DNA from 3 places in the Bacillus sp. SRL543 genome. Region 2 is predicted to be linked to each of the others. Evidence: riboswitches for the same ligand, from Rfam matches in the RefSeq annotation. Region 2 holds a riboswitch; each other region holds the start of a gene.

Region 1 (10,410 bases), 1.9 Mb from region 2:
GTCCCCAGTCAATTTTATCTTTCACGGATGCTTCTTCAACAATATATTTATCCTTTGGCGACCGGCCGGTATATTTTCCGGTTGTGGCGCAGACTGCACCAGTTGCCGTCAGGATGCCTTCCTGTTTATTCAGTACTTTTTCCACAAGCTGGGGTACAGACAATTGCATTTGAATGTTACGGCCTTGCAATAGGGTGCTAAGTTCATTTGGGATGCTTACAGAGTTCATCTGATGAATACCTTCCTTTGCCAATTTGTTTTTGAAAGTGATTACATCTCAGTAATAGTATAACACATTTATATAATTAATCTATACTATTTAACTTTTTTCCTTGTGGTAACAATAAATTGTAACAATTCTCCTATTCTCACATGAATACTGCATGAATTACCTTTATGATGGGTAAAAAAATACTAAAGTCAAGGGATATTTTGTGAATATATATTGACAATATAGTGAACAAAGATGGATAATAATGAAAAAAGGGGAGCGATAAGCATGAACAACAATCAAAAGATTATTATCTTCACCAAAAATATCGGCGGAGCCATCCTGGCAGCAGGAATTCTCACTTTTCTGGCTGGATTTTTTGCAAGCGGTTCCAGCTTACTGACTCCTGTCGGAATCGGGATGGTCATCGGGGCAGTTTTCATTTTCCTCATGGGCACCTTCTTTAAAGCAACAGAAGAAATGCTCGAAAAAACAGAAGGCTGCAGACTGACAGTACAACATAAAAAATAGGAGCGTCCGTTGACGCTCCTTTTGTTTTGCAGGAAAAAGGGTACTGAAATATTTTCACTGCCTTTTGGGTTCTATGTGCTTTTTTAGATGAAGCTATGATCATGAACTACAGGTATAGTAATGGATTAATAAATACGGGAACCCAAAAAGCACAAAAAAATTGGAACCGCCTGTTGATTGGAGTGCAAGGCACGTAGACTCCTGCGGGATTGCAGCGAAAATGTTGAGACCCCACAGCGCGGAGCGCGAGGAGGCTCAACTTCGCCCCGCGGAAAGCGAAGTGCCTGGAACGCAAATCAACAGCCCTCATTTATAAGCCAAAAAAAATAGGAGCGCCACAAAAGGCTCTCCTATTTCTTATGCCTTAAACAAGGCGCTTCCGCTTTTAATCCTACATATAACCCCAAATCATAGTGAGCAATGTACCAAACACAGTCACCAGGGCAATAAAGATCGAATAATAAATATTGGTAAAAATCGTACCTTTATCCTCTGACTCACCTGCGTGCATGAACACAACCAGCTGCAGGGCAGCCTGGATGAATGCCGTAATAACAAGGATCGTCAGCCCGACTGCATAGGACATATCAAAGAAGTAAACCATGAGGGCCACCGCTGTCAGGACTAACGAAGCCACAAAGCCCATCACTTGTTTGCGAGGAAATAATTCGCTCATGTTTACATCAGTCCTTTCAGATAAATGAAGCTGAAGATGAAGATCCACACAACATCAAGGAAGTGCCAGTAAAGTGAATAGATGAACGACTTATTGGCAGTGTGGGGATTCAATCCGCGTTTTTTCACCTGAAGCATGATTGCCAGTCCCCAGAAAATCCCGAATGTGACGTGAAGTCCGTGAGTCCCCAGTGTAGTGAGCAGAATCGCTGTAAAGGCGCTTGTCTGAAGCCCTGCACCTTCATGCACATAAGTGGTGAATTCAAAAATTTCTACTCCTAAGAATCCTGCTCCAAGAGCAATAGTGATCCCGAAGAATGCAAGCATTGCTTTTTTATTGCCGAGCCTCATAGCGTGAATAGCCAGCCCGATCGTGAAGCTGCTTGTCAAAAGAACAAATGTCTCTATTAAAACCGGTGTGATTTCAAAGATTTCACCGGCAGACGGACCGTTTCCGGTCCTGTCCACCAAGGTAAAATATCCGGCAAAAAGTGTTGCGAAAAGCATGATTTCCGCACCAAGGAAAATCCAGAATCCTAAAATCTTCGTCTTATTTTCTTCAGTACTGAATTCAAGCGGCAGCGAGTGATCTATTTTCATTAGTTAGCACCCCGCATTTTAGTTTCATTTTCAGTTTGTTCGATTTCCTTAACCGGGATATGGTAGCCATAATCTTTTTGGAACGACCATACTGCCATGCAGGCAAAGATGCCGATCGTCGCAATGATGACTGGAATCCACATAGCAAAAATGAAGGAGAAGCCCCATGCAAAGAAGATGCAGCTCAGTATGAAAGGCAAGCCGCTGTTATTCGGCATATGGATTTCTTCATATTTGCCAGGGAACAAATTGTGTCCGTGCATTTTCGCATCCCAAAGCCCTTCAGAAGTCTTAACTTCAGGCAGCACGGCAAAGTTATATACCGGCACCGGTGTATTAGTCGCCCATTCAAGAGAACGTGCATCCCAAGGATCTGAACCGATATCTCTTGAAGCGTAGCGTGTGCTGTAGTACACATTGTAAACAATCAAGGCGAATCCGACAGCAAGGCCTGCAGCTCCTATAAAGGAAAGCATATTCCAGATGCCGTATCCTGTAGCTTCAGAATAAGTGTACGCACGGCGTGCCTGTCCGTCCAAGCCTGAGAAGAACATCGGCATAAAAGCAAGGAGCGTACTCATGGAGATGATCCATGCAGTCAGCTTGCCGATTTTTTCGTTCAGGATATAGCCGAACATTTTCGGCCAGTAGAAATGGAATCCGGCAAGCATCGCGAATACAACACCCGGGATGATAACCATGTGGAAGTGGGCAACCAGGAACATAGTATTATGGTACTGGTAATCCGCAGCCGACATGCCGAGCATAACGCCTGTTACCCCGCCTATTGTGAAAATCGGGATGAAGAGCAGGGAGTAAAGCATTGGCGTCGTAATGGTGATTTTCCCTTTCCAAAGTGTCAGGAGCCAGTTGAAAATCTTAACCCCGGTCGGCACGGCGATCGCCATGGTCGTAATAGAGAAAATACTGTTTGTTAAAGCTCCCTGGCCCATTGTAAAGAAGTGGTGAGTCCAGACAAGGAAGGACAAGAGTGAAATGATCACCATGGATCCTACCATTGATTTATAGCCATAAAGGTTCCTGCGTGCGAACGTTGAGATGATTTCGCTGTATATACCGAAAGCAGGAAGTATCAGGATGTATACCTCAGGGTGTCCCCATACCCAGAAGAAGTTAGCCCACAGCATATCCATACCGCCATTGCTGGTCGTAAAGAAGTTAGTGGCAAATAATCTGTCAAGAGATCCCATTGCAAGAGCAACAGTCAGCACAGGGAAAGCAAATACGATAATGATGCTGGCAACAAGTGATGACCAAGTGAACATCGGCATCTTCATCAATGTCATGCCAGGCGCACGCATCCTGAGGATGGTTGTTACCATATTGATACCGGTCATCAATGTACCCAAACCTGCGATTTGCAGTGAGAACATATAATAGTTCGTTCCGACTGATTCGCTGAACTCTGTCCCTGCAAGCGGGAAGTAGGAAGTCCAGCCGGCATCAGGCGAGCCGCCGATGACGAATGAGATGTTCAGCAGCATGGCACCCATGAAGAAGAGCCAGAAGCTGAGTGCATTAAGCTTAGGGAAAGCAACGTCGCGTGCCCCGATCTGGAGCGGCACGACAAAGTTCATGAATGCCATGATGAATGGCATTGCCATGAACAGAATCATAACTGTTCCGTGCGTTGTGAAAATTTCATTATAGTGCTGTGCGTCAAGAAGGGTATTATCAGGCACAGCCAGCTGGGCGCGCATCATGATGGCATCTGCGCCGCCCCGGAAAAGCATGAGCAGGGCAGAAATCAGGTACATGATCCCAATCCGTTTATGATCGACTGTTGTCAGCCATTCTCTCCACAGATAGCCCCATTTTTTGAAATAGGTCAAGCCTGCGATGATGGCAATAACCGTTAAACCTATAGCAACCATTGACGCATAGATAACAGGGCTGGGATGCGGAATGGCAAAACGTTCAAAGAATTCCATAGGATTTTAAACTCCTTTCTAGGGTAGCGGTTCTGTTCTTATTAATGGCCTTCATGTTCTGAGTGGCCATTGCTGCCAGATCCGTCCTCTTCCATATCCATATGTTCATGATCTGAGTCAGCATCATCACTGTCAGAGCTGGAACCATGGTTATGGCCGCCATGCTCGCCTTCAGGAGCAGGCATGAATTCAAGATGTGTTCCGGTATAGGTGGACTGTCCAAGATGACCCGGTTCAAGCAGTTCATCGAATTTTTCTTCAGTAAGCGGCTCAGCCGTCTTTTTGACGTCAGCCACCCATTGGTCAAACTCTTCCTGCGGCATGGCTGTTACATTGAATGTATTTTCAGCAAAGCCTTTTCCGTTGAAGTTGGCATTGCGCCCCATATATTCGCCGGGTTCATCTGCGCCCAGATGCAGCGTATTGACCATGTCAGCCATGGCATATTTTTGTCCGCCAAGCTGCGGGATCCAAAAGCTTGTGATCGGTCCGTATGAATAGAGCTTAAATTCAAGCGGGCGGTCAGTCGGTACATATAGATAGTTGACTGTTTCGATATCTTCTTCAGGATAGCTGAAATGCCATTTCCAGTTGGAAGATGATGCGTATACGACTAAAGGCTCTTTGTCGCCATATCCTGTCGGTGCTGATTCCACTTTATAGTTGCTCTGAGTGGATACGACTGAAAGGAAGATGACGATCAGGACAGGGATTCCGACGCAGACCGCTTCGACGAGCAGGTTTCCTTTAATATGCGGCGGTTCATAATCCTTGCTTTGCTTCGAAGAGCGGTATTTATAGAGCATGTAAGCAAGCATGGCAAAAACCACAAGGACGATGACAGACATGATTGCCGTTGACAGAATAATGTCTTTTGCCTGGACGGCAGCCTGAGGACCTTTGGGATCCAGCACCATCAGCGGCTCACAGCCTGATAGAATAGTAATGATTGTAAATATTCCTAAAAGCAAAGAATATTTCTTTTTCATGGATAAGCCCCTTTCTCACTGGCTGAAAGTTTAATAACATAAAAATAGTGTATATGTTACATAGTTCACAATCTGTTATCATCATAAGCAATTTTATAGGGTAATTCAATAGAATGTGAAAGGTGTCACAAATTGTTCAAGAAGATAGAAATTCTTTCCGAACTTTGCGGCATATTATTTGCACAACACAAATTCAAGGGGGTGCTTAAAGCGGTGAACGCTGCTGGAGATAAAGAGGGAAGGCATTATATTCATTGAAACATATATTATATAGATATAAGTTTATCGTGCTTTAAGAATGATTGAAAGGTATGGTAAAATTTAATAAGATGAACGACTACAGGCGGGAGATGGTAATGTGAAAATGATTGCCCTTTACGACAATACTTGCCAGCTTTGCCAAATGACGAAGAAATCTTTCGGGAAGCTTGACCTGCTTCATCGGGTAGAGTGGGTTTCATTGCAAAAATATGAACAGGAACATGGAGAGCTTCAATTCAGCAGCAGGGAGCTGAGGAAAGAGCTTCATATTATAACACCTGAAAAAAAGGTCCTGAAGGGTTTCTATGCAGTCAGAAGGCTGCTGCTGCTGTTCCCCCTTACCTTCGTTTTAGGGCTCTGTATGCATCTTCCTTTGGCATCTGCTGCCGGGGTTCCGGCATACAGGTGGATTGCACGGAACAGGCATAAACTGCTTAGGAAGAAATGCAAGGATGGCAGCTGTTCCCTCTGAGTCATTTCCATATATGAGACAATATAAAATTGTTCTTGCTATAGTGGAGAAAATGATTGACGCCACTACATCTGTACGTTATGATTTTACCTTGAACGGATACTCTCTTATCCCGAGCTGGTGGAGGGACAGGCCCGATGAAACCCAGCAACCTGCTAATGATGCTTTTTGAAAACGGATATATGCTGAAAAGAGCATAACGGTTCAAATTACAGCCAGCGATGGCCTGTTTTTAGCAAAGGTGCTAACCTGACGCAAGGAAGAATTCCTTGAACGATAAGAGTGAAAGGCGCGAATCATTTTGCTTTCAACCTTTTCACTTTGGGAAGGTTTTTTATTTTGCATTTTGAGGGAAGTCTTTTAATTGCATATTATGGAAGTTTTTGCATAAAGCTGATTTACAAGGGCTATGCATTTAACAGGATAAAATCATACAATCTGATTGTGCCTGGCTTATATATAATGCCTTTGACCGGTTCTCTGCATCAGCGGCGGCCTGCTCTTTCAGCACTTGTCTGAAGGCTTGCGGTCCCGGGGGACAGGACCAGCCGGTTATGCAGATTGTGAAGCAATGCATACGCGAGAGCGGGATAAAAACTCCATGTTTATTCAATACTACTTAGGGAATGAGTACCGTATCAATCCGAGGGGAAGAATAAGGTGTAGCGCCGGATAAGAACCTCACTCTATTCTTATAAATAAGGAGGAAATCAGATGTCAAATAAACGCCGTTTGTTTACTTCTGAATCAGTTACTGAAGGTCATCCGGATAAAATCTGTGACCAGATTTCTGATGCTATTTTAGACGCTATCTTAGCAAAAGACGCAAATGCCCGCGTTGCTGCTGAAACATCTGTTACAACAGGACTAGTGCTTGTTGCAGGTGAAATTACAACATCTACATATGTTGATATTCCAAAGCTTGTCCGTGAAACAATCAAGGAGATCGGCTATACCCGTGCTAAATATGGCTTTGATTCCGAAACTTGTGCCGTACTGACATCCATTGATGAGCAGTCAGCTGACATTGCAATGGGTGTTGACCAGGCGCTTGAAGCACGCGAAGGACAAATGTCGGATGAAGAAATCGAAGCAATCGGCGCAGGAGACCAGGGCCTTATGTTCGGCTTTGCCTGCAACGAAACGAAAGAGCTTATGCCTCTTCCGATTTCCCTGGCACATAAACTGTCGCGCCGCCTGACAGAAGTACGCAAAGAAGAGATTCTTCCTTACCTCCGTCCGGACGGCAAGACACAGGTGACTGTTGAGTATGATGAGAACGACAAGCCTGTGCGCATCGATACCATCGTCATCTCTACACAGCATCATCCAGAAATCAGCCTGGAGCAAATCCAGCGCAACCTGAAAGAACATGTCATCAATCCGGTCGTTCCAAAAGAACTGATCGATGAAAATACTAAATACTTCATCAACCCTACAGGCCGTTTTGTTATCGGCGGACCTCAAGGCGATGCAGGTTTGACTGGCCGCAAAATCATTGTTGATACTTACGGCGGATATGCGCGCCACGGCGGAGGCGCATTCTCCGGCAAAGATCCTACAAAGGTTGACCGTTCAGCAGCTTATGCAGCCCGCTATGTAGCGAAGAATATCGTCGCTGCCGGTCTTGCTGATAAGGTTGAAGTCCAGCTTGCCTACGCAATCGGCGTAGCGCAGCCGGTTTCCATTTCAGTAGATACCTTCGGAACAGGGACTGTAAGCGAAGATACGCTTGTCGATCTTGTCCGGGATAACTTTGATCTTCGCCCGGCAGGCATCATCAATATGCTGAACCTGCGCCGCCCAATCTATAAGCAGACTGCAGCTTACGGACATTTCGGCCGTACAGATGTTGACCTTCCATGGGAGCGCACAGATAAAGCAGACTCATTGAGCCAGCAGGCTGGGAAATAAATATGATATGAACATAAAAAAGCGGGAGTGCTGAAATAGGCAGCTCCCGCTTTTTTTCTATTCCGTCTAATGTGACAGAAGCGTTTAACGGCCTGCTGATATGTTAATAATTCAGGTAAATGCCTAATTTTTCCCGGACCCATTTTTCATGTTGATAGTGCCATTTTTTTGTGTTTAGTGGTAGTATTAGAGAGTATGTTTTTTGGGAAAACAATGTGTTTTATTGTAAATTATGGCTGGCCGGTCAAAGACTGCGCTGGCATGAATGCCTTCCGCTGGCTGTTTTTAGACGGAATGGGATTGTGACTAAATTGAAGAAGGTGAACTACATAATGTGCGGTTTTATCGGCTGTGTCCATGAAAATGCGCAAGTTCTGAACGATGCGCAAAAACAGCAGTTTGAAAATATGAATAATATCATTACCCACAGGGGACCTGATGATGCAGGTTACTATCATGATGAGCATATTCAGTTCGGCTTCCGCCGCCTGAGCATCATTGACATCGAATGCGGCCATCAGCCTCTTACCTATGAAAATGAAAGATACTGGATCATTTTTAACGGAGAAGTCTACAATTATGTGGAGCTCCGGGAAGAGCTTTTAAAAGAAGGCCTGACATTTGAGACGCATTCTGATACAGAAGTAATCATTGCGCTCTACAGCCACCTGAAGGAAAAAGCGGTGGAGAAGCTCCGCGGGATGTTTTCATTTGTCATCTGGGATAAGCAGGAGCAGTCCTTATACGGTGCCAGGGATCCTTTTGGCATCAAGCCTTTCTTCTACCTTGATAATGACGGGAAAACATTCTTTGCTTCTGAAAAGAAAAGCATCCTGATGGCGCTGGAAAACGACGTCCTCAATTATGAGTCCCTCCAGCACTATTTGACATACCAGTTCGTTCCGGAGCCGGAAACCATGTCTGCAGGCATCCACAAGCTTGAGCCTGGCCATTATTTTACAAAGAAAATCGGTTCTCCTATGGATATCAAGCGCTATTGGAAAGCATCCTTCCAGCCTGTCCGGAAGTCTGAGCCGGAATTTGTGAAAGAAATCAAGGATGTTCTGTTCGACTCTGTTAAAATGCATATGCGAAGCGATGTGCCGGTCGGTTCATTCCTGTCAGGCGGCATTGATTCTTCCATTATTGCATCCATTGCAAAAGAATATCATCCGAATATCAAAACTTTTTCTGTCGGTTTCGAGCGGAATGGCTTCAGTGAAATTGATGTGGCTAAAGAAACGGCGGATAAGCTCGGCCTTGAAAACATCAGCTATGTGATCTCGCCGCAGGAGTATATGGATGAACTGCCACGGATTATGTGGCATATGGATGATCCGCTGGCAGATCCGGCCTGTGTGCCTTTATACTTCGTTGCCCGTGAAGCGCGCAAGCATGTAACAGTGGTCCTTTCAGGGGAAGGTGCGGATGAGCTGTTCGGCGGCTATAATATCTACCGTGAGCCCCAGTCGCTTGAAATGTTCAATAAAATACCGCAGGTTGGGAAATCCCTCCTGAAGCTGATTGCCAGGATGATGCCTGAGGGCATGAAAGGCAAAAGCTTCATTGAACGAGGCGTGACGCCGATGGAAGAAAGATATATCGGAAATGCAAAAATGTTCTCGGAAGAAGAAAAGCGCAGGCTGCTTGGCGTCTACCAGAACGGCATCGATTATAAAGATATCACAAGGCCTTTATATGCGGAGAGCCAGGGCTATGATCCTGTGGACCGTATGCAGTATATTGATATCCACACCTGGATGCGCGGCGATATTTTATTGAAGGCTGATAAAATGACTATGGCCCATTCCCTTGAGCTTCGCGTGCCATTTCTTGATAAAGAAGTCTTCGATGTAGCATCAAGGATCCCGACAAATCTGAAGACGGCCAATGGAACGACCAAATATATTCTGAGGAAAGCAGCGGAAGGCGTTGTGCCTGACCATGTCCTCACCCGGAAGAAGCTCGGCTTCCCTGTCCCGATCCGCCACTGGCTGAAGGATGAAATGAACGAGTGGGCAAAAAAAATAATCCGCGAAAGCAGCACGGATCATTTGCTCAATAAAGATTATATTCTGAAGCTTCTTGAAGACCACTGCCAGGATAAAGCAGACAACAGCCGGAAAATCTGGACTGTGCTCATGTTTATGCTCTGGCATGACATATATGTCGAAAAGAAATATTCATTTGAAAAGGAACTGATCGGCGAACCATCCTTTCAGCCAATGAAAGGCTAGCGGGAAAGATAGGTGATTGCCTGTCTTCCCATCTGCACCCAGGCTTCTTCAAAGCCATCAATGGGTGCTTTTTTATTTTTCTCTCCTGTGAGCGGATCATTGAAATATACATATTGGGCATCATAGCCGGTGATAAGGACAGAATGCTCTTTATAAGTGATTTCAACCGGCCCGCTAGGCGTCTCCCAGGTCTGAAAAAAATCCGGCGCCAATTTCTTATAGGCCGTGTTCGTAATCACCCAGACAGGCTGTCCATCGGATAGATGCGTTTTCAGCTCTGTGAAGTCAGAACCTGTCAAATCGATTATACCGCCAGGCAGGTATTTTTCAGCCAGTTCCTTGACCGGCTTGTGATAGACGCCGAGACCTGGCTTATCAAGAGAGTACATGTCCCCGATGAAGCCATCGTTTGGATGGCCGTAATAAACTTGGCTGCCGTCCTTCTTATAGGGAGTCGGTTCCTTTTTAATCTCCTTGGCCAGCGTCATTTTGTCTGCCTGCACCCCTGCGTGCTGCAGCAGCATGCCGAGGCTGGTGACTTCGCAGCCGCGCGGAAGCTCCGGAAGCT
Region 2 (10,410 bases):
ATTTACCTGACATTCGATAACGGCTATGAAAATGGCTATACGGAGAAGGTCCTTAATGTTTTGAAAAAAGAACAGGTGCCGGCCGCCTTTTTCGTGACAGGCCATTATTTGAACAGCGCCCCGGACCTCGTCAAGCGGATGGCAAAGGAAGGCCATATTGTCGGCAACCACTCCTGGCACCACCCGGATATGACACGGATCAGCGATGAGAAGCTGGAGAAGGAGCTGGAGATGGTCCGAGCAAAGACGGAGGAGCTGACAGGCATCAAGCAAATGGCGTATCTGAGGCCGCCGCGCGGGGTTTTCAGCGAGCGCACACTCGACCTTGCGAAAAAGCAGGGCTATACCCATGTATTCTGGTCGCTTGCCTTCGTCGACTGGCATAGGGACGCACAAAAGGGCTGGGAATATTCCTATAACAACATCATGAAGCAGATCCACCCCGGCTGCATCCTCCTGCTGCATACCGTCTCAAAGGACAATGCCGATGCACTGGAAAAAGCGATCCAGGATCTGAAGAAAAGGGGCTATACGTTTAAAAGCCTTGATCAATTGGAGATGAATAAAGCGTTCGAACATGATATGCTGTACTAGACACCTGCCCAAATCGCAACGGATTTGGGCTTGTTTCTTGGGAGCAGCATAATCCCAAGTGTTATAATAAGGGTAAAAACACAAGGGATGGATGAGAGTTGGCTATTTTTCAAATGAAAGGACCTTATAACTTTGATCTTGTATTGGACAGGCTATCGCTTGATCCGCTTCATGCTGTCGACAAGGATAAGCGGAGCGTGAAGGTTCCTTTGATGATTGAAAATGAACCGGTCGCTGCCGAGGTGACAGCGACGGGAACCACTGAGCATCCCGAATTCATCATAAACGGCATAGAGGGAAAACATAAAGAAAAAGCGGAAGAGCGCCTGGCGCAGATCTTTCAATGGCATATCCCGCTTGAGGATATCCATACCCATTTCCAGGGGACAGAGCTGAAGGCGATTTTTGACGAGCATTACGGCACCCCGGTCGTGCTGGATTTCGATCCGTATGGCTGCCTGCTGAAATGCATCATCCACCAGCAGCTCAACCTGTCATTTGCCTTCACACTGACAAAGCGGTTTGTCGAGGCATTCGGATTCCAAAAAGACGGCGTCTGGTTCTATCCGCGCCCTGAAACAGTGGCTGCCCTGACGGTGGAACAGCTCCGCGAGCTCCAGTTCAGCGGCAGGAAGGCCGAGTACGCTATTGGCCTTTCAAAAGAAATCACCGAGGGAAGATTGAATCTCGAGGAGCTGGCCGAAGAGAGTGATGAAATGGTCATGAAAAAGCTCATCAAAATCCGCGGCATCGGCCCATGGACGGTCCAGAACTTCCTGATGTTCGGACTTGGCCGCCAGAATCTTTTCCCGAAGGCAGATATCGGGCTGCAAAATGCCCTGAAGAAATTATACAAGCTTGAAGCAAAACCGACCCACGAGCAGATGGACGAATATATGCTGGGGTGGGATCCTTATCTAACCTATGCTTCCCTGTATCTCTGGAGAAGTATTGAATAAATGGAGTGAAGCAGCACGATGAAAAACGAACAAACCGTGAAAATACAAGAAAAACAGACCTTCCCGCTCACAATCAAGCGGCTCGGCATCAATGGCGAGGGCGTCGGCTATTTTAAAAGGCAGGTCGTCTTTGTACCAGGTGCGCTGCCTGGCGAAGAGGTCGTCGTCGAAGCGACAAAGGTGAGCCCGAAGTTCGCCGAAGCCAAAATCAAAACGATCCGCAAAGAATCCGAGTACCGCGTCCAGGCGCCATGCCCGGTCTATGAGCTGTGCGGCGGCTGCCAGCTGCAGCATCTCCGCTATGACCGGCAGCTGCAGGAAAAGCGCGACATCGTCATCCAGGCGCTCGAGCGCCATACCAAGCTTCCGGTTGCTGGTCTCGATATCCGTGACACAATCGGCATGGAGGACCCGTGGAACTACCGCAACAAAGCGGCCTTCCAGGTCGGCCAGGAGGATGGAAAAATCATCGCCGGCCTCTATGGGCTCAACTCCCATAACCTGATCAACATCCCGCAATGCGTCGTGCAGCATCCGCACACCAACAAAGCGATCGGTGTTGTCAAAAAGGTCATGAACAAGCTCGGCATCTCCGTCTACAACGAAAAGACGAAAAAAGGAACCGTCCGCACCATCATGGCCCGGACCGGCATCCAGAGCGGCGAGCTCCAGATCGTCATCATCACATCAACCAAGGACCTGCCGAAAAAAGAGCAGCTCATCACAGAAATCACCAAAAGGCTGCCGCAGGTCAAATCAATCATGCAAAACATCAACGGCGAAAAAACATCCCTGATCTTCGGAAAAGAAACGCGCCATATGCACGGGGAAGAATACATCCAGGAAACACTCGGGGACCTGTCCTTCGAGCTGTCTGCCCGGACCTTCTTCCAGCTCAACCCCGAGCAGACCGTCAAGCTCTATAACGAAGTCAAAAAAGCCGCCAGCCTCTCAGGCAAAGAAAAAGTAGCAGATGCCTACTGCGGCGTAGGCACCATCGGCCTCTGGCTCGCCGACCAGGCAGGCGAAGTCCGCGGCATGGACATCATTCCCGAATCCATCCAGGACGCCAAGAAAAACGCCGCCCGCAACAACATCAAACACGCCAAATACGAAACAGGCAAAGCCGAAGTCCTGCTTCCGAAATGGATGAAAGAAGGCTGGAGACCGGATGTTATCGTCGTCGATCCGCCAAGAACTGGACTTGACCAGGCGCTGCTGAAAACGATTTTGAAGGTGAAGCCTAAGAAGGTGGTTTATGTATCCTGCAATCCGTCTACATTGGCGAAGGATATTGCGGTGCTGGATCCGGAGTATAGGGTTGAGTATATGCAGCCGGTGGATATGTTTCCGCAGACGGCGCATGTTGAAGTGGTAAGTGAATTGGTATTGAGGAGTGGAGCAGGTTCCTGAGGAGGGGACCTGTTTTTTTATGGAAAACATAGGGGGAGTATTGCTGGGGATAAGCGGAAAGGCTATGAATAATTAGTGGGTGGGATCAGTTACCCATTCCCTGGTCTTTTTCACAGAAATCTTACTAGATTACAAAGAAAAAAATTTACTTATCAGTTAGTGAAAATGAGAAACGATCTAGTAATAAGGTCCCTATGCTTGAACCTACACATGTTAAAGCTTTTAAAGTGTGTGGGGTCAGGCACATAATCCTATGTAAAGACCAAGGATTATGTTATTTAATGAAAACGATAATGTTTTTTATTTTATTCGTCAATATTAGTAATAAAACATATAATATAGACATAACAGAGGTTATTGGCTAATAAAAAAGGGATGTAATGTAGTTTTATGGAAATTTATAAGCATGGTAAATCCATTCGTGCATAATGAGGGGAATGGTGTAAATGGCTAAAGCTGAGTATATAAAAGCTTTAATTAAAGCCCATATCAACGGGGACAATAACAAGTTTAGACAGGTAGCATTACAAATAGCCGCTAAAGAGGCTTCAGCAGGACATTCAAATGTAGCAAACGATATAAGGAAACTTATAGATAATGTTACTCCTGTAATTGGTCAGTATGCTGGTAAACCACTACCTGAAATTAAAAGCTCACTTCCAAGTGGGGCGATGTCTGAACTTTTGCAATCATATTATCCCAAGGAAAAATTGAATGATATGATTTTAGACCCAAAAACTTTAGAAAGTCTTAAGAGGATATTAGTAGAATGGAGAAGTCACAGTCTTCTGAATTCTTATGGGCTTGATTACAAGAAAAAACTTTTACTTGTCGGTCCACCTGGTAACGGTAAGACAATGGCTGCTAAGGTCCTATCAAGTGAGTTAGGATTACCATTGTTTGTAGTGAAATTAGAAGGGCTTATTTCTAGGTACCTAGGAGAGACGGCTGTACATCTGAGAGAAATATTTAGTTCGATGGAGAATACGCCTGGAGTGTATTTATTTGACGAGTTTGATTCTATTGGAACAACCAGGGGAGATCAACGAGACGTTGGTGAAGTCAGAAGGGTTTTAAGTACTTTTCTTGTATTATTAGAGAATTTTTCTGCAAAGAGTCTTGTCATTGCTGCTACTAATTACAGTGAAGTACTTGACTTTGCACTGTTCAGGAGATTTGATGATGTAATTTATTTTCCAAAACCAGATAAGGAAACTTCAGTAAAAATGTTAAGGAATAAAATGAAAAATTTCCCTAAAGAAATAAATGATTACAGTAAACTTGGTGAGCTTAGTCAAGGGTTAAGCTATGCGGAGATTCACAAGGCATTACAAGAAGCACTAAAAAGCACTATTTTGAATAATGAGAATAAGTTGTCAGAGGAAATCCTTTATTGGTCAATTAAACAAAGAAAAGAAATGAACCCGAGTGAAAATATTAAATAATAAAGAGGTGTAGTTAAATGGGGAGAAACTACAACTTAGATCATTTACACCTAAGAAATGTCAAAATTGAAAACTTTAAATCACCAAAAACAAATCCAACGAAACTAAATATTCCTGAAAGAAAGCGGGAAGAACACGTTATAAGGCTTAGGAAAGAATTAAACGAATTGAAAAATGTAGCCAAAATGAATGAGAAAAAAGAATCAAAATTGGTTACTTTCTCGGGAAAAGAAAACTTTGAGTTAAAAGCCGAATCAATAGGAGATAAAAAATCTGGTATCGAGGTTTTAATTAAAGGTGAAAAAGATAGTATCCCTTTTGCGGTAGCAAGAGTTCCTGAAGGGAGCTTTGATGTAGTAGAAAAGAAACTTTATGAATACCAGAGTGAGAATACAAAAAAACAAAAGCCAAAACATAATGACTTAGTAGCAAGTATTGAAAGCATTAGCTCTACTCTATTGGAAGAATTATATGTTGGGGAAATGTCTTATTGGGAAGAAAATAAAGAAAATAGGGCATGGTGGGAAATATGGCTTTTAGGCGGCACGTTTGACTTACATATAGCAAATAAAAATATTGAAAATTTTAGAAAATCTATTCAAAAGAACAACCTAAATGCTAATCTTAATAATGTAATTAAGTTTGGAGAAAGGCAAGTTCTATTATTACAAGCTACTCGTCGTGAACTGGAACAAATCGTAAATGAATCCGATGTGATAGCAGAAATTCATAGTCCATCAAGAGTATTAATACAGGAAATGTCTAACTCAGGACCAGATTCTTTTGATATTGAAGAGTTAATGAAATCATTAGTTTATCCATCTGATAATGCACCGAGGGTAACAGTTATAGATACTGGTGTAAACAATCAACATCCTTTACTTGAATCCCTTTATCCTCCGAATAGTTTGCATAGTATTGATCCATCGTCACCAACTACTGGAGATTCTATAGGTCATGGTACCGAAGTCGCTGGGATAGCGGGTTATGGGGATTTAACAAACATATTATATAAAGGTGAGCAAATAGAGTTAACAAACCATTTAGAATCTGTAAAAATTCCTTTAGGTGGTACGGGTACAGAAGAATTATGGGGTGGAACAACAATAAATGCTGTAAAGGTTGTAGAAGATGCAAATCCCAGCTATAAAAGAATTTTTAACATGTCTATTGGAGCAACACATGAGGATACACTTAACGGCAAACCAACATCATGGTCATCTGCGGTCGATTCAATTTGTTATAATGATGGAAATGGCAGATTAATGACAGTTGCTGCTGGTAATGTACAACCTATTGATAAAGTAGGATATCCTACTAGGAATTTAGCATCTCAAGTTGACGATCCTGCACAAGCATTAAATGCAATAACGGTTGGGGGTATTACCAATCTAATGGAGTCTCCTCCACTTACTGGTGATTATGAAGGCTACGAAGTACTAGTGAGTAATGAAGGAATTTCACCTCATAGTAGAACAGGCCCAGCAAGGTTTGCAATTAAACCAGAGGTTGTCCTTGAAGCGGGAAATGTCCTTGTAAATGAACCACTTTGGGAATGGGATGTTTTAGGTCTAAGTTTGCTCTCTACTAGTAAAAATTTTATCGATAATTTATTTGTAAATACTGCACAAACAAGTATGGCAGCTCCTCAAGCAGCCAAAATGTTAGCAACTATATGGTCGTACAATCTTAGATATTTACCTACAACTATTAGAGGTCTTTTAATTCACTCTGCAAGTTGGTCTGATCAGATGAAAAAACAATTCCCTGAAAAGATTGATAGATTAAGAGCATTTGGCTATGGAGTTCCTAACTTAGAACTTGCTTGTAAGTCTGCTAACTCCGCTGTAACTCTTATTGCAGAAGATAATATTAAGATAGGCTATGAAAAAGTAGTTAAGGGGAAAAAGAATAAAGTACGAGACATGAACTTTTACAGGATTCCATGGCCAGAAGAGGTCCTTTTAGAGTTAGGGTCTACTGAAGTGGAGTTACGTGTAACTTTATCTTTTTTTATAGAGCCTAATCCAAAACATTATACTAAAGCGTACGAAGGTGCTTCGTTATCTTGGGAATTACAAGGCCCTGCAGAAAGTGATGATGAATTTTTTAAGAGAGTAAATAAAGATCGAAGAGATGGGGATGAAAAAGGATTTAAAAGTGGCATTAGCTGGGATGTTGGTTCTGTTGCTCGGAGCAGGGGAACAGTACAATCTGATCGATGGACAACAACTGCTGCAGAGCTTGCAAGTTGTGGATATATAGCCATTTTTCCGAAGCATGGGTGGTGGAAAGACAAAGTAAAAGAAAGACCTACCCCTTCAATTGATTATTCATTAATTGTGTCAGTAATAACAGACGATGAAACTGTAAACCTTTATGTTCCAATTGAAAATATGGTATCTGTTGATATTGACTGGTAAGTGCAAATTCTAAATAATGTACAACGTTTTAGGAATTAAGGGCCTGACCCCACAATATATACTTGTTAAAGCTTTTAAGTGTGTGAGGTCAGGCACCTAATCCTACAACATCTCTTTTCGCTAATCACTGCTTATCTTAAATTTCAGGCCCAGTTCCACATGTACTCCTTTCATAAAAATTCACAAAATTAAAAAAACATATTGCGTACATTTAATTTTGATGATAATATTCAGCAAAGGTAATCAAGATTAATAGCAAGCTTTCAACTCTTATCGAGAGCAGGCGGAGGGATTTGGCCCGATGAAGCCCAGCAACCGACCGTAATTCCGTTGTGAAACGGGGCGCAGCAAGATTTGCGCCGGTATGTAAATACCTTTAAGGCACGGTGCTAATTCCAACAGAGGAGATTTTTCTTTTCTGGGAGATAAGAGGTGTGGAGATTCGATAGATAATCTTCAGCCTCTTTCTCTACGTAGAAAGAGGCTTTTTTATGTCATAAAAGGAGTGATATACAGGTCAGCATCAAAGGGTTTAAAGCAAAAGCATAAAAAAAAACAATAATGGAGAGAGAAAATGAAGAATAAAAAATGGAGCTTTCTATTAAGTATTTTTGTCGTTATCCTGCTTACAGCAGGGTGCCAGCCAAAGACAGGCGTCAGCACCGAGGGAGAGGCGGCGGCCGATAAAACCAATGGTGAAAACCAGCTTGCCGATAAAAAGATCGCATTAATTATGCAGCAAAATCTTGGTACGTTTTCTGCTCAATATATTGACGGTGTGAAGGAGCAGGTTACGAAATTCGGCGGAACTACCACAGTTTTTACTTCTGATGGTGACCTGGCGAAAATGTCTTCAAACCTGGACGCAGCGATCAACCAGGGATTTGATGCTATTTTAATAGACCATGGCACGAAAGAAGCATTGGCGGCCGGAGTCCAAAAGGCGATCGAGAAAGAAATTCCGGTCGTTGCCTTTGACGCAGAGGTTAGTGAACCGGGTGTGACCGTGCTTGAACAGGGTGATCAGCAGATGGCAAAAAGCACTCTTGAGAGACTGGCTGAGGACTCAGATGGAAATGCAAATATCGTTAAGATATGGGTAGCCGGCTTTGCGCCGATGGAGCGAAGACAAGTTGCCTATAAGGAATTCCTTGAACAGAATCCGGGGATTAAAGAGGTCGCCGCATTTGGAGCAGCGACGCAGAATACAGCATTGGATACTCAGTCACAAATGGAAGCCATTTTAAAGCAGTATCCGGAGAAAGGGCAGATTACAGCGGTTTGGGCAGCATGGGATGAATTTGCCAAAGGAGCGGTCCGTGCTATCCAGCAGGCCGGCCGGACAGATATCAAAGTGTACGGAATCGATATGAGTGATGAAGACCTGCAAATGATTCAGGACAAGAATTCTCCTTGGGTGGCATCTGCAGCTGTTGATCCAAAGGATATTGGCAGAATACAGGTTCGCTATGCCTATCAAAAATTATCCGGAGAAGAGACTCCTGACAATGTTAAATTAACACCGGTGTTCGTATCAAAAGATGACCTCCCGGAAGAGCAAATCACAACCACGGAGCTGAATGAATACGTGGAAGGATGGGGCAACAGCGACCAGGGATATACCGAAACCCTGAAGGAATTGGAAGAAGGGAAATAACAGAGGGACATTAGGCAGCCTTAGGTTAAAGGCCGCCTGATGTTTTCCTTTTTAAAGGAGGCAGCATGATGGGTGCATCACTACTTGAAATGAGAAATATATCCAAGAGCTTTGGTGCAGCAAAGGCTTTGAAGGGAGCTGGACTGCATTTGGCCTCTGGAGAAGTACATGCTTTATTGGGAGCCAATGGTGCGGGTAAAAGTACGCTAATTAAAATTTTGGCGGGTGCTTACAGCCATGATGAAGGAGATATTTATATTAACGGAAAGCCAGTCACTATCCATTCACCAAAAGAGGCGAAGGATTTGGGCATCCACTGTGTTTACCAGGAGGTGGATACAGCACTGGTGCCGCAGCTGACAGTGGCGGAGAATATTCTGCTTGATTCCTTTGCCGGGGGAAACCGTTTTTTCGTCTCAAAAAAGGAGCTGAAGCGAAAAGCAGAAGAAATTCTTGCTCTCCTGAATGAAGAGCAAATAGTTGTAGACCAATATGTCTCTGAGTTGACCCTCGCTCAAAAGCAAATGGTACTGATTGCTAGATGCCTTGTCAAAGAGGCGGGCATCATCATTTTGGATGAACCGACTGCCCCGCTGTCGATCGAGGAAACAAAGTATCTTTTTAACGTTGTGAGAAAGCTGAAGGCGCAGGGGATGGGCATCATCTTCATTTCCCACCGGCTGCCGGAAGTATTTGAAATAAGTGACCGGATTACCGTCATGAGAGACGGTGAAACCATTCAGACCTTTAAAACAACACAAGCTACCCATCAGGAAATTGTCGAGGCGATGCTTGGCAAAGACATTCAAATCACAGAAAAACAAAAAACGGTACCGGGGAAGAAACTGTTAGAAGTCGATGGGATAAGTGATGGCGGGTTAGTGAAAAATGCCAGTCTTTCGGTTTCAAGAGGAGAGATAGTAGGAGTCGCAGGGCTGGTTGGAGCAGGAAAAACAGAGCTGGCACGAATTTTGTTCGGCCTTACGAAAACAGAATCAGGTGAAATGAAGATGAATGGGGAAATAGGTCCCTTTAAGAGCCCTGCGGATGCGATACGTGCCGGTGTGGTTTTAATCCCGGAAGAAAGAAGGAAAGAAGGATTGTTTATCAATGAGTCGATTGAACATAATCTTTCTTTCCCTCATCTAAAATCGTTTTCCTCTTTTCTTTTCATGAATAAAAAATCGGAAAAAAGCCACGCGAAAAAAATTATTAAAAACCTGGGTGTTAAAACAGGCGGGACAACGGATCCGGTTCTCCATTTAAGCGGAGGAAACCAGCAGAAGGTGGCGATCGGAAAATGGACAGGAGCAGACAGTGACCTCTATATTTTCGATGAACCGACCAAAGGCGTGGACATTGGTGCAAAGAAGGAAATCTTCGACCTTATCCAAGGCCTTGCCGACCAGGGGAAGGGTATTCTCTATCTGACTAGTGAAATTTCAGAAATCCTGACTGTCTCGGACCGAATCTTAGTGATGTATGACGGGATAATTGTAAAAGAATTATCAAGGGAAGAGGCCACACAGGAAAAAATCCTGCTATATGCGAGCGGGGGAAAGGAGGAAAGTGATGAGCAGCCAAGTGTTTCAGTTTGTATATAAATATGGTGCCATCCTATTGATGGCTCTGATTTTGGTTTACTTCACCATCGTAAATCCGGCCTTTTTTTCTTACAGTAATATATCCGATATTCTGCGTTCCATCTCCATTGTCACCCTGCTGGCTCTAGGAGTGACATTTACCCTGATTGTGGATGGATTTGATTTGTCGGTAGGATCCACGATGTCCCTTGCGACGGTCTTAACAGCTTCTTTGATGGTATGGTTTGAGCTCCCGCTTTGGGCAGTCCTGATTCTTCCGATTTTGGCAGGCGCCGCGGTGGGGCTGTTTAACTCCCTTCTTATTGTAAAAATTAA
Region 3 (10,410 bases), 1.7 Mb from region 2:
TTGAATAATAGGGGCGGCCCAGCTGTTTAAGCTGTCCAGGTGAGAGGCCTGATCCCTCATCTTTTATTTTTACGGATACTTCCTTCTGATCCTGCTCTGCGGTGACAATGATAGAACCTCCGTCCGGCATTGATTCCACCCCGTTTTTTATGAGATTGATCAGCAGCTGCTTGAATTCATTTGCATTCCCATAAATATATAAATCATCCTGTATACGGCAGCTGATTTCTGTATCCGATAAAAGGGCAAAAGGCTTGATGAATTCAGCAATTTCCCTTACAAGATCTGTAACCGGCAGCTTCTCCTTTGAGGATATCGAAGGCTTTGCCAGCGAGAGGAAATCTGTGATTATATGATTCGCCCTGTCAAGTTCTTCAAGTGAAGTTGATACATATGATCTCTGGCCGTCAGTCAGGTTTTGTTCATCCTTCATCAGCTGCAGGAATCCTCTGATTGTCGTCATGGGATTTCTGATTTCATGGGCAACAGAGGCTGCAAGCTGGCTGATGGCATTGGATTTGTCTGCTGTTTGAAGCTTCTCAGCCATTTCTGCGTGCAATTTGTACATTTCCATAATATATATGGCAGCACACAAGCTTACAAATGATAAAAGAAAGAAAAGGCCGAGGTTCACAGCATTCTGAATATGCCCAGTCTGCAGGAAATATATCAGCCTGGTAAACGTGATAAAAAAATAAAAAGCAAAAGCAACGCTGTTTTTGCCGAGGATATTCATTGTTTGGTATTTTTTCCGTAAAAACAGCATTGGGATTGAAATGATAAAATAATTGATACAAGTAACATAAAGATTTTCTGCATTAAATAAGGCCATGAATATCAGAAGGGCCGCGATTGACAAGTATCCTCCCAGAGGTCCAAGATAGAAAAAGCAAAAAAATACAGGTATGAATTTCATATCAAATTCAAGGCCATTAGCCATTCTCACAGGAAATGCCAGAGTCAGCATCAAGGAGGCAGCAGCGGCAAAAAACATGAGCCATGCTCTTTTTTCATGCTTTATGCTTATATTGTGCATAAGCGGGATGATCAGCATGATAAAAAAATGAAGAAACAAATTCTCGGCAAATTCCCGCAACATCATCAGCTCCCACTCTAAAAGTCCTATCAAAAATATTATAGCAAATATTATGAAAATTAATAGACAGCATTTAAAGAGCCTGCAAAGGACTCTGCAAAATAAATAAAAAAAATAAAGGAATGGTAGTTATGGACAATCAAGACAGAAAAATGATCAGAATGAAAGACATTGTCAGAGAAGGAGACCCAATTTTACGGCAAAAAACAGCTGAAGTGGAGGTTCCTCTCAGCCAGGAAGACCATGAAATCATGGAAATGATGATGGAATATCTAAAAAACAGCCAGAATCCTGAATTGGCAACAAAATATCAGCTCAGGCCTGGAGTCGGCCTCTCTGCCAACCAAATAGGGGAGGATAAAAAAATGTTTGCTGCCTTATTCAGGGATGAAAAAGGGGAAGTGAACGAGCTGAGGGTTATCAATCCTAAAATCATCAGCCATTCTGCGGCAATGGTCTATCTTCCGGAAGGTGAGGGCTGCCTTTCTGTTGACAGGGAGGTTAAAGGCTATGTTCCCCGCTATGAAAGAATCAAGATTAAATATTCCGATGAAAAAGGGGAGCAGGTGGAAATGCGCCTGAAAGGGATTGCATCTGTCATCGTCCAGCATGAAATAGATCATCTGAACGGCATCATGTTTTATGACCGCATCAACAAAGAAAATCCATTTGAGCTGCCTGACGGTGCAGCAGCTGCAGAGTTGTTTTAATAGAATAAAAGCCACATGTGAAAGGAGCGGCCCGCTCCTTTTTTTCATAGTGGCCTTTCCAGAGAAAAGAATCCAAGCTGTACCGGTGGAAGCAATATGCTGAATGATAGAGATTTGAAGCATGAGTCTCCGCTATTCCGGCGAATTCCTGCTTTGAAAGAGAGCCTCTTCTTACCAAACAAGCCGATATCTATCCACCAGGAACAACGCAATTGGCCGACAAAACCATTTTACACTTTCCTGCACCGCTAGAATGGCTGTTCCAGCCCGCTTTATGAAAAGGCAGGGAAGTTCACTGTATATCAGCAATAAAAAAAACAGCCTGCCAGGCTGCTTTTCCAGTTCAATTCTACACAGGCATAAGGTCGGCTTCCTGTCTTTTCGATGGTTCGCCCACGATGCCCTGCACCTCTGCACCTTCTAGTGTTTCTTTCTTCAGAAGGGCTGCAACCAGGCACTCAAATTCGTATTCATGGGTTTGAATGAGCATTTCTGTTTTCGCTAAAGCCTGCTGGAACAGCTCCTGCATCTTGGCTTCTTTTTCCGCTTTCACAAAGGTCAGGTTGAAACCGTCCTGGAATAAGCCGATTTCCACCATCTGCTCAAGGATATGTTTAGCCTGCTGGACATCGCCGCTGACCCCGATGCTGTGCTCGCCGAGGTACAGCCTTTCCGCCACTCCGCCAGCCAGAATCATGCTGACCTGGTCAAGGAGCTCACTGGAAGTAGACAAATGAAGCTCCTTTGGTATCGGTGCGACATATCCAAGCGCCTGTCCACGCGGTATGATTGTTGCTTTTCTAACTGAACCAGGCTTGGTAATGGCCGCAATCAAGGCATGTCCAGCTTCATGGATGGCAACCCTCTTTTTCGTTTCAGGGTCCTGAAGCGGGCGTGTTGTGCTTCCAAGCACCGTCCGGTCGATGGCAAAATCAAGGTCTTCTTTATCTATCTTTTCTTTTCCGCTGCGGATGGCCCTTCTGCTTGCTGTCTCAAAGAGAGAGCTGATGTCCGCCCCTGAGAAGCCGGAAGTGCTTTCGGCCAGTGCAGGCAGGGAAGCTGCGACATCTTCTGCAAGAAGCTTGCCTTTTGTGTGGATGCTGATGATTTCCTGCCTTCCTTTTGTATCCGGAAGCGGAACAAGGAAAGAGAAGTCAATCCTGCCTGGACGAAGGAATGCATCATCTAGCATATCCTTGCGGTTGGTTGCGGCGATGAAAAGAATGCCGTCATTTGAATGGCCGCCATCAAGCTGGACAAGCAGCTCAGTCAGTGTTTTCTCGCTTTCGTCCCCGCCATGCTGCTTCCTCTTGCCGGCAAGGGCATCAACTTCGTCAATGAAGACGACTGCGGGTGAATGCTTCCGGGCGTTCTGGAATAAGCTCCTGACCCTTGAAGCTCCGACGCCGACGAACATTTCATTGAAAGAAGATCCGCTGGTTGAAAAGAAAGAAGCGCCGATTTCCTTGGCGATCGCCTGCGCCAGCAGCGTCTTGCCTGTGCCTGGAGGGCCGTAAAGCAGGATTCCCTTTGGCGGCTTTACACCAAGCTGGATGGATGCTTCCCTGTCTTTAATGATAGAGAGTGTCTGGAGAATTTCCTCCTTCATTTCATCCTGAAGGCCGCCGATATCATCCAGCGTGATGGATGGAAGAGGCTTTGCCTTGCTGGCGCTGTTTTTCATTGAATTGGCTGTAGATATTCCTTTGCCGGATTTTTGGAGGTAAAGGCCGATCCCGGCAAACAGGATCAGTGTTCCACCCAAAATCCAGAATGTATATGGATTTGCGGAAGAGTAGCTGTACTGGATATTGTAATTTTCGATCAGTTTGGCAACCATCTGGCTGTTTGGAGGCACCTGTGAGACATACTCAGCTGCACCTGCAGTCAAGTGCAGTGTGCCATTTTTCATTTCTTTTAGAATGACATTTTCACTAGGATGATCCTGAATGATATTTTCTATGGAAGAAAAGGGAATGGTAACTTCTTTGCTGCCGGACAGGCTGAACCACAGTGCAGCAGCAGCTATTAGAATGGCCAATGAAATAAGGGGGACAGGTTTCGAAATTTTTTTGAAAGTGGATTTCAACAATTTCCCTCCTAAATGAATCTATCTCCATTATAGGAAAACTTGTTCGGACTGTATAGATTTATCCAAGCGAAAAAACATGTAATTATTGGAAAAAGGTTTCACCGTTATTTTATAGGGTATTTAAAAAGCTTCCTGATAAAGAAGTCGAGGACCGGCTTGTTTACTGCGGATACCCCCAAGATAATTAGAATTCCCCCGATGCTGCTGTGCAGCGGAATTTTCTCGCCGAGAATAAGGATTGCTGCCAGCAATGTAAACAGCGGTTCCAGATACATCATGACCGAAACCTGTGTCGCTTCAAGCACCTCAAGCGCCTTTCCCCAGTACCAGTAGCCCAGGGCCGATACAAATATGCCAAGAAACAGCAGGTGCAGCCATCCGTCCATGGGTAGGGTATACAAAATTTCATACCCGCGATTTCTCAAGAGGAAGGGCAGAGTCGCCAAACAGCCTATCAGGCTTGTCCAAAATGTGATGGCAAGGGAAGAATAGGGAAGTGCAAATTTCTTGGACAAAATGGAATAGACCGCCCAATTGAAGGTGCTGAAAAGCAGGAGAAAATAACCAAGACCAGGCTTGAATTGAAGTGTGCCACCTGTATTTTCCGCCGAAATAGCCAAAACTCCTATTATAGCAATCACCATCCCCCCAACTTTAGGGAGTGAAAGCTTTTCAGATAAAAAAAGGAAGGAAAGCAAACTGGTAAAAACAGGCGTGAAAGAAATCATCCAGCCAGCAGCAGAGGCATCCAGCGTCAGCATTGCAGAAGCCTGTACCATTTGATGAATGAACACACCAAGTACAGAAAGTATAAAAACATGGGCGAAATGCTCTTTTTTTATGTAAAAAGATTCTTTAAATATTGTAAGAAGGCAGCCCAGGAAGATGGCAGCAATCAAAAATCTTAAAGAAACCAGGGCACCCGGGGCCAGATAATCGACCAGCCATTTGACTGATACAAAAGAACACCCCCAGAATGCAATCGCCAAAAGGGCGTACCATAAAGATAGAACGCGATTGACCTGCATCATTCCCACCTCCCAATTGTCTTCTCCTATTTTTATTCAAGTAGAATGGGAAATAGACTGGAATGTGATTGACAGTTATTTTCGCTTTAAGAGATTTGCCATCGGGAGGCAGGGAATATGATTTCTTCATACAAGGCAGTATATGGACATACCCGAAGCAGGCTGTCATTATAAAAACTTATGATATGCATTTCACTTCCGGGGAGGAAATCCATTGGCTGTATCAGCTTAACAGAAGCTGAACAGGAAACTGCAGCAGTACATCTTGACAATCGAAAAGAAATAGCGTATATTTAATTCCAACAAAACTTATAGGATTACTCTTATCCAGAGAGGCGGAGGGAATTGGCCCTATGAAGCCTCGGCAGCAGACTCCTTGCGAGAACTGTGCCAAATCCAACAAGCGGAAGCTTGGAAGATGAGAGGAGCGGCAGCCATTCGCGCATAAAAGCCTCTTCTGCTTCCGGGCCACCGGGCAGAAGGGGTTTTTTTATTGAAGGAAAAATTAACAATGACAAAAGAAGATAAAAAGGATCAGCTGATTTCAGAGCTGCTGTCTATGGGTATATACAAACAAGAAGGCCTGCAGCTGTTCCAGGTGCCGTACGAAGAGCTGTTAAAAATTTACCATGAAAACCGATCTTATAAGAATGAATAGAGGGAAGGGACTATATATGTCAGAAAGCATTCTAATACCCTGGAAGGATAAGCACCTGTGCGGATCGATCGATTATCCGGCAGGGTTCAGCAAAAACCGCCGCTATCCCCTTGTCATCATCTGCCATGGGTTTACAGGCAGCCGGATTGGTGTCGACAGGCTGTTTGTTAAAGCTTCCAACCGTCTCACTGCGGAAGGTTATCTGGTCCTCCGCTTTGACTATGAGGGCTGCGGGGAGAGCCCGGGGGAATATGGTGAAACAGGTCTTCCCGATCTGCTGGAGCAGACTTTCACTGCCGTCGATTTTGCAGTGAAGCTGAAATATGCGGATCCTTATTCGCTTTCACTCATTGGCCATAGCCTCGGCGGTGCCGTTGCCGTCCTGGCTGCAGCCAAGGATGACCGCATCCGGAAGCTTATTATATGGTCGGCTTCTGCAATGCCATATGAAGATATCGCCTCTATTGTCGGCAGTGAAAAGGTAAAGGCACTGGGCAAGGGAGCTTCATTGGATTATCTGGGCTATCAATTAACAGAAAAATACTTTTCTTCGCTGAAAAGATATGAACCATTGGAAGAGCTTGCGGCTTACCGGGGCGATGTCCTGATTGTACATGGAACTGCAGATCATGATATCCCGGTATCCCACTCAGGAAGATATGCGGAAAAATTCAGGAAGCGGAAGGAAGGGTCATGTTCCTTGCATTATGTGAATGGAGCCTGCCATACCTACTCAAGCGGAAGCTTTTTTGCAGAGCTGATTCGCTGCACTTCAGAGTGGCTCACTTCTTTCAGTGAGCAGCAGTCATATGCATCCTCATGAACTGAATGAACGCTGAAAAGGACCGGATTCTAATAGAACCGGTCCTTTTGGGTCATTTTAGGATGCCATCCAGGTAGCTGCGGAGAGTTTTTTCTATTCTGCCCGGTTTCAGGCGTTCAGGCTCGAGCATGCTGTGCAGCGCAAGTCCATCAATGAAACTGTATAATTTTTCTGTCTCAAGATCGTGATCCAGGTTATCCTTCAGCTCGCCATGGGACTTAAGGAAATCTATCATCTGTACAATCCCCGTATAAATCCCCTGCTTCAGGCTTCTAAATTCTTCCTTATGCCTGCTGTATGCAGTAAACGCAAACCAAACCTCCATTTCTGCCATTTTATCATCTGTTGTTGGAACGATTTCAAGTAGGATCTCATACACTTTTTCCCTTGGCGGCAAATCTCTCCGTGCAATCTCGGTAACCCTGTTTATCACATTTTCATTTACCAGTTTCATTGCATAAACAAGCAGTTCTTCTTGTGTGGAGAAGTAGTGGCGCAGGGCGCCAAGAGAAACTCCTGCTTCTGCTGCGATATTGCGGACAGTTGCACCTTCCATCCCTTTGTCCAGAATAACCTGCCAGGTGGCTTGGGCAATCCTTTTTTTCCTTTGTTCATGATCAACTATTTTAGGCATGGTTCCAGTTTAGCAGACCATAAAACAGTATTCAATTTTAAATGATACACTTGTATTGCTAAAAAGGTGATGATATGATGAGTTTAAACAATACAACAGTACTGGAAGGGGTAGGTATGAACTGGATATTGTGGGTTATCATTGGGTGTGAAATCGGCTTTTGGGTTTTGATATTGGCCGGCCTTTCAATGCGTTATCTTTTCGAAAAAAAGAAAACCGGTCTCGTCCTGCTGGCGATGACTCCTGCAGTGGATCTGATCCTGCTGGCAGCAGCGGCAGGGGATTTGTACAGAGGCTCGGATGCAACTCAGGCCCATGCATTGGCTGCCGTGTATATCGGTGTGTCGATTGCTTTTGGAAAAAGTATGATCCAGTGGGCGGATGACAGATTCTTATATTACATCGCCAAAAAGGGCAAAATGCCGGAAAAAAGATATGGTATGGAACATGCAAAGCACAATATTAAAGGCTTTGCAAGGCATGCAGCTGCTTATATCATCGGCTCTGCCCTGCTGATGGGAACTGTGCATCTCGTGAATGATGCAGCAAGAACAGAGGCGCTGTTAAGCGTAGTGAAAATCTGGTCTGTTGTTCTTGCAGCCGATTTGATCTACACTGCCAGCTACTTCATATGGCCAAAAACCCCGCGTAAAAGCAAGGAACTGAATCTGTAAAAAAAATCATCCCGCCTCTGGCAAGAGGACGGGATGATTTTCATTTAACACTTTCTTCTTCAAATTCCTCTTCCATGACCAGGACCGGGACTTCACGCCTCTCCAGCTCATCAACGAATTCCTTCCTGTGTTTAAGCGAATTCAAAGCAATATTAAAAGGTGGAAATCCGGTTGCTTGATTGATCTTCACCAATTTTTTCTTTCTTGCAGGAAGCCTTTCAATGTACTTTTCTTCATCCTTCACGATAACCCCCAGAAAAGCATTTCCATGGGCTTCATATGGAAAGATACCCTGGAAATCTTCCCAGACAATGAGACCGGGGCCGCCTGGACCATTGACTTCCAGGCCTTCTGTGCTGAAAGAAACCATTGGGGCTTTGTCATAGATCATACTTGCAAAAAGCAGGGCACATCCGAACATTAAAACAGCAAACAAACAATAAACAATCAACATAATAGTTTCTCTGTTTTCTTCATGCAAAATCATATCAGCAGCCAGCCAGGCAAAGAATGCACCAGCAGCCGATACAATCAGCATAAACAGAAAGAATTTTCCTTTAGCCGCATAAAATTGTTTTTCCATCCTGTCCCCCTTAGCGATTAATTGGACCTAAATGGAAAAATACCCCTTTTACTGAAATGTAAACCCAAAAAACCATGCAGAAGCAATAATTCGAATTTCGAAACGTCTGAGTAGAATTTAAACTTAAAAAGATAAATAATAGAAGCAATCATAGTTGAAGGTGTGGTTTTTTATGTCCCAGCAAGACTTTACACAAGGGAATATCCTAAAGCAAATGTTCATTTTTTCCACCCCCATCATGGTGACGAACCTGCTGCAGGTTTCTTACCAGTTTGTCGACAGCCTTTGGGTGGGAAATCTGCTTGGAGCCTCCTCCCTCGGCAGCATTGCGGTTTCAAGTACTGTCATATTTACGGTGCTGTCATTCATTATCGGAATCAACAATGCTGCCTTGACAATCCTGTCACAGCAAAAGGGAGGTGATGATGAAAAGGGGCTGAGGCAATATCTCAATAGCTTTGTGATCATCCTCACCCTCCTTTCGCTGGGGCTGGGTGCCGCTGGATATTTGGCATCAGAGCCTATACTCCAATGGCTCGATACTCCGCAGGCCATGATTCCGGAAGCGGAATCATATTTAAAGATCAATTTCCTCGGTATCCTCTTTTTATTCGGGTACAATTTTATCGGCACAATCCTTCGTTCCCTGGGGGACAGCAGGACGCCGCTGATTTTCGTGATGGTCGCAGTAGTCCTTAACAGTATATTGGACCCGGTGTTCATTTCTGTCCTGGGATGGGGGATTGACGGAGCTGCTTATGCCACTCTTGTCGCCCAGGGTATCGCATTCATATCAGGCATGTATATTGTGCTGAAAAGAAAGCTTGCACCATTTTCCCTGCCATTCATGCCTCATAAAGAAGAAGTATGGACAATCCTGAGATTAGGGATACCATCTGGATTGCAGATGATGGTGATCTCAGCAGGGGTTATGGCGATTATGAGTGTGGTGAATTCCTTTGGCACTGATACAGTAGCAGGCTTTGGCGCAGCCCAGAGGATAGACAGCCTAATCATGCTGCCGGCTTCGGCGCTCGGCACGGCGGTCAACAGCATGGCTGGGCAGAATATTGGGGCTGGTCAGTGGAAAAGGGTCCACCAGATCGCACTGTATGGATCTCTCTATAATCTGGGCATCATGCTCTTGATTGCCGGCGGTGCTGTTGTTTTGGCAAGAGCAGGGATTTCGCTTTTCATTTCAGAGCCGGGAGCCGTTGAATTTGGCACAAGCTATCTTATATCGATCGCTTTCTTTTATCCGTTCCTCGGTCTCAATTTTGTTTTGAATGGCATAGTCAGGGCAGCCGGCGCTATGTTCCAGGTGCTTGTGCTCAACATCATCTCTTTTTGGGTGCTGAGGTATCCCTTGACCTATCTCTTTGCACTGTGGATGGGGGAAAAGGGGATCGCGTTTGGTATGGGAACAAGTTTCATCATCAGCAGCGTGATCGCTTTTTCATATTATAAATTTGGCAGGTGGGATCGGAAAAAGCTGTTTTCATCTGAGGATTAACCATGAAAAGACACTCCGCTTGAGAGTGTCTTTTTTTCTCTTATCTTAGCGGTCAGTGTTATGGTGCAGACTATACAAATATCTCTCCAGCTTTTCTTTAATTTCTTCGTTTTTCAATGCAAATTCTATTGAAGCCTGCAGGAAGCCAAATTTGTCGCCGGTATCATAGCGGCGGCCTTCAATCAGACATGAATACATAGATTCCTTCTTCAGGAGCTGCGACAGTGCTTCTGTCAGCTGAATTTCTCCTGAATGGTCAGGCTGCAGTGTTTCCAGTATGGAAAAAATCTTAGGAGTAAGGATATAGCGCCCGATGATTGCCTGATTGGTCGGGGCCGAATTTTGTGAAGGCTTTTCAACAAGCCGCTCAATTTTGCACGTGCTGCCTGCTTTGAATGAGTAATCAATGATTCCGTATTTTGAAACATCTTCCCAGGGAACTTCCTGCGCGCCAATCATACAGGCTCCTGTTTCGTTAAATTGGCCGATCATTTGCGAAAGGGCCGGGATGCAGGAATCGACCAAATCATCACCCAGGAGGACGGCAAAAGGCTCATCACCGATGAACTGCTTTGCACAAAGAACCGCATGTCCAAGCC

Evidence for each region. Region 2 has a riboswitch for S-adenosylmethionine ahead of AC4E8B_RS04305 (sugar ABC transporter substrate-binding protein). Riboswitches for the same ligand answer to the same signal wherever they lie in the genome.
Region 1: it holds a riboswitch for S-adenosylmethionine, as region 2 does, so the genes downstream of both, metK (methionine adenosyltransferase) here and AC4E8B_RS04305 (sugar ABC transporter substrate-binding protein) in region 2, are expected to answer to the same signal.
Region 3: it holds a riboswitch for S-adenosylmethionine, as region 2 does, so the genes downstream of both, AC4E8B_RS12640 (Fur-regulated basic protein FbpA) here and AC4E8B_RS04305 (sugar ABC transporter substrate-binding protein) in region 2, are expected to answer to the same signal.

The regions. Positions count from the first base shown of each region.
Region 1 is NZ_OZ481794.1:3,844,977-3,855,386, reverse strand. It holds gene pckA (phosphoenolpyruvate carboxykinase (ATP)) at 1-229, opposite strand, end outside; gene AC4E8B_RS19625 (hypothetical protein) at 500-742, shown strand; gene qoxD (cytochrome aa3 quinol oxidase subunit IV) at 1,134-1,418, opposite strand; gene qoxC (cytochrome aa3 quinol oxidase subunit III) at 1,421-2,017, opposite strand; gene qoxB (cytochrome aa3 quinol oxidase subunit I) at 2,017-3,969, opposite strand; gene qoxA (cytochrome aa3 quinol oxidase subunit II) at 4,011-4,958, opposite strand; gene AC4E8B_RS19600 (thiol-disulfide oxidoreductase DCC family protein) at 5,323-5,691, shown strand; SAM riboswitch class I at 5,796-5,974, shown strand; gene metK (methionine adenosyltransferase) at 6,406-7,605, shown strand; gene asnB (asparagine synthase (glutamine-hydrolyzing)) at 7,938-9,842, shown strand; gene AC4E8B_RS19585 (C39 family peptidase) at 9,839-10,410, opposite strand, start outside.
Region 2 is NZ_OZ481794.1:807,775-818,184, forward strand. It holds gene pdaA (delta-lactam-biosynthetic de-N-acetylase) at 1-594, shown strand, start outside; gene AC4E8B_RS04285 (DNA-3-methyladenine glycosylase family protein) at 708-1,553, shown strand; gene rlmD (23S rRNA (uracil(1939)-C(5))-methyltransferase RlmD) at 1,572-2,966, shown strand; gene AC4E8B_RS04295 (AAA family ATPase) at 3,413-4,411, shown strand; gene AC4E8B_RS04300 (S8 family peptidase) at 4,429-6,834, shown strand; SAM riboswitch class I at 7,102-7,266, shown strand; gene AC4E8B_RS04305 (sugar ABC transporter substrate-binding protein) at 7,409-8,491, shown strand; gene AC4E8B_RS04310 (sugar ABC transporter ATP-binding protein) at 8,557-10,095, shown strand; gene AC4E8B_RS04315 (ABC transporter permease) at 10,064-10,410, shown strand, end outside.
Region 3 is NZ_OZ481794.1:2,505,070-2,515,479, reverse strand. It holds gene AC4E8B_RS12660 (ATP-binding protein) at 1-1,102, opposite strand, end outside; gene def (peptide deformylase) at 1,228-1,806, shown strand; gene AC4E8B_RS12650 (AAA family ATPase) at 2,156-3,895, opposite strand; gene AC4E8B_RS12645 (DMT family transporter) at 4,003-4,929, opposite strand; SAM riboswitch class I at 5,247-5,351, shown strand; gene AC4E8B_RS12640 (Fur-regulated basic protein FbpA) at 5,420-5,584, shown strand; gene AC4E8B_RS12635 (alpha/beta hydrolase family protein) at 5,601-6,407, shown strand; gene AC4E8B_RS12630 (TetR/AcrR family transcriptional regulator) at 6,460-7,041, opposite strand; gene AC4E8B_RS12625 (hypothetical protein) at 7,158-7,715, shown strand; gene AC4E8B_RS12620 (STM3941 family protein) at 7,756-8,298, opposite strand; gene AC4E8B_RS12615 (MATE family efflux transporter) at 8,471-9,811, shown strand; gene galU (UTP--glucose-1-phosphate uridylyltransferase GalU) at 9,857-10,410, opposite strand, start outside.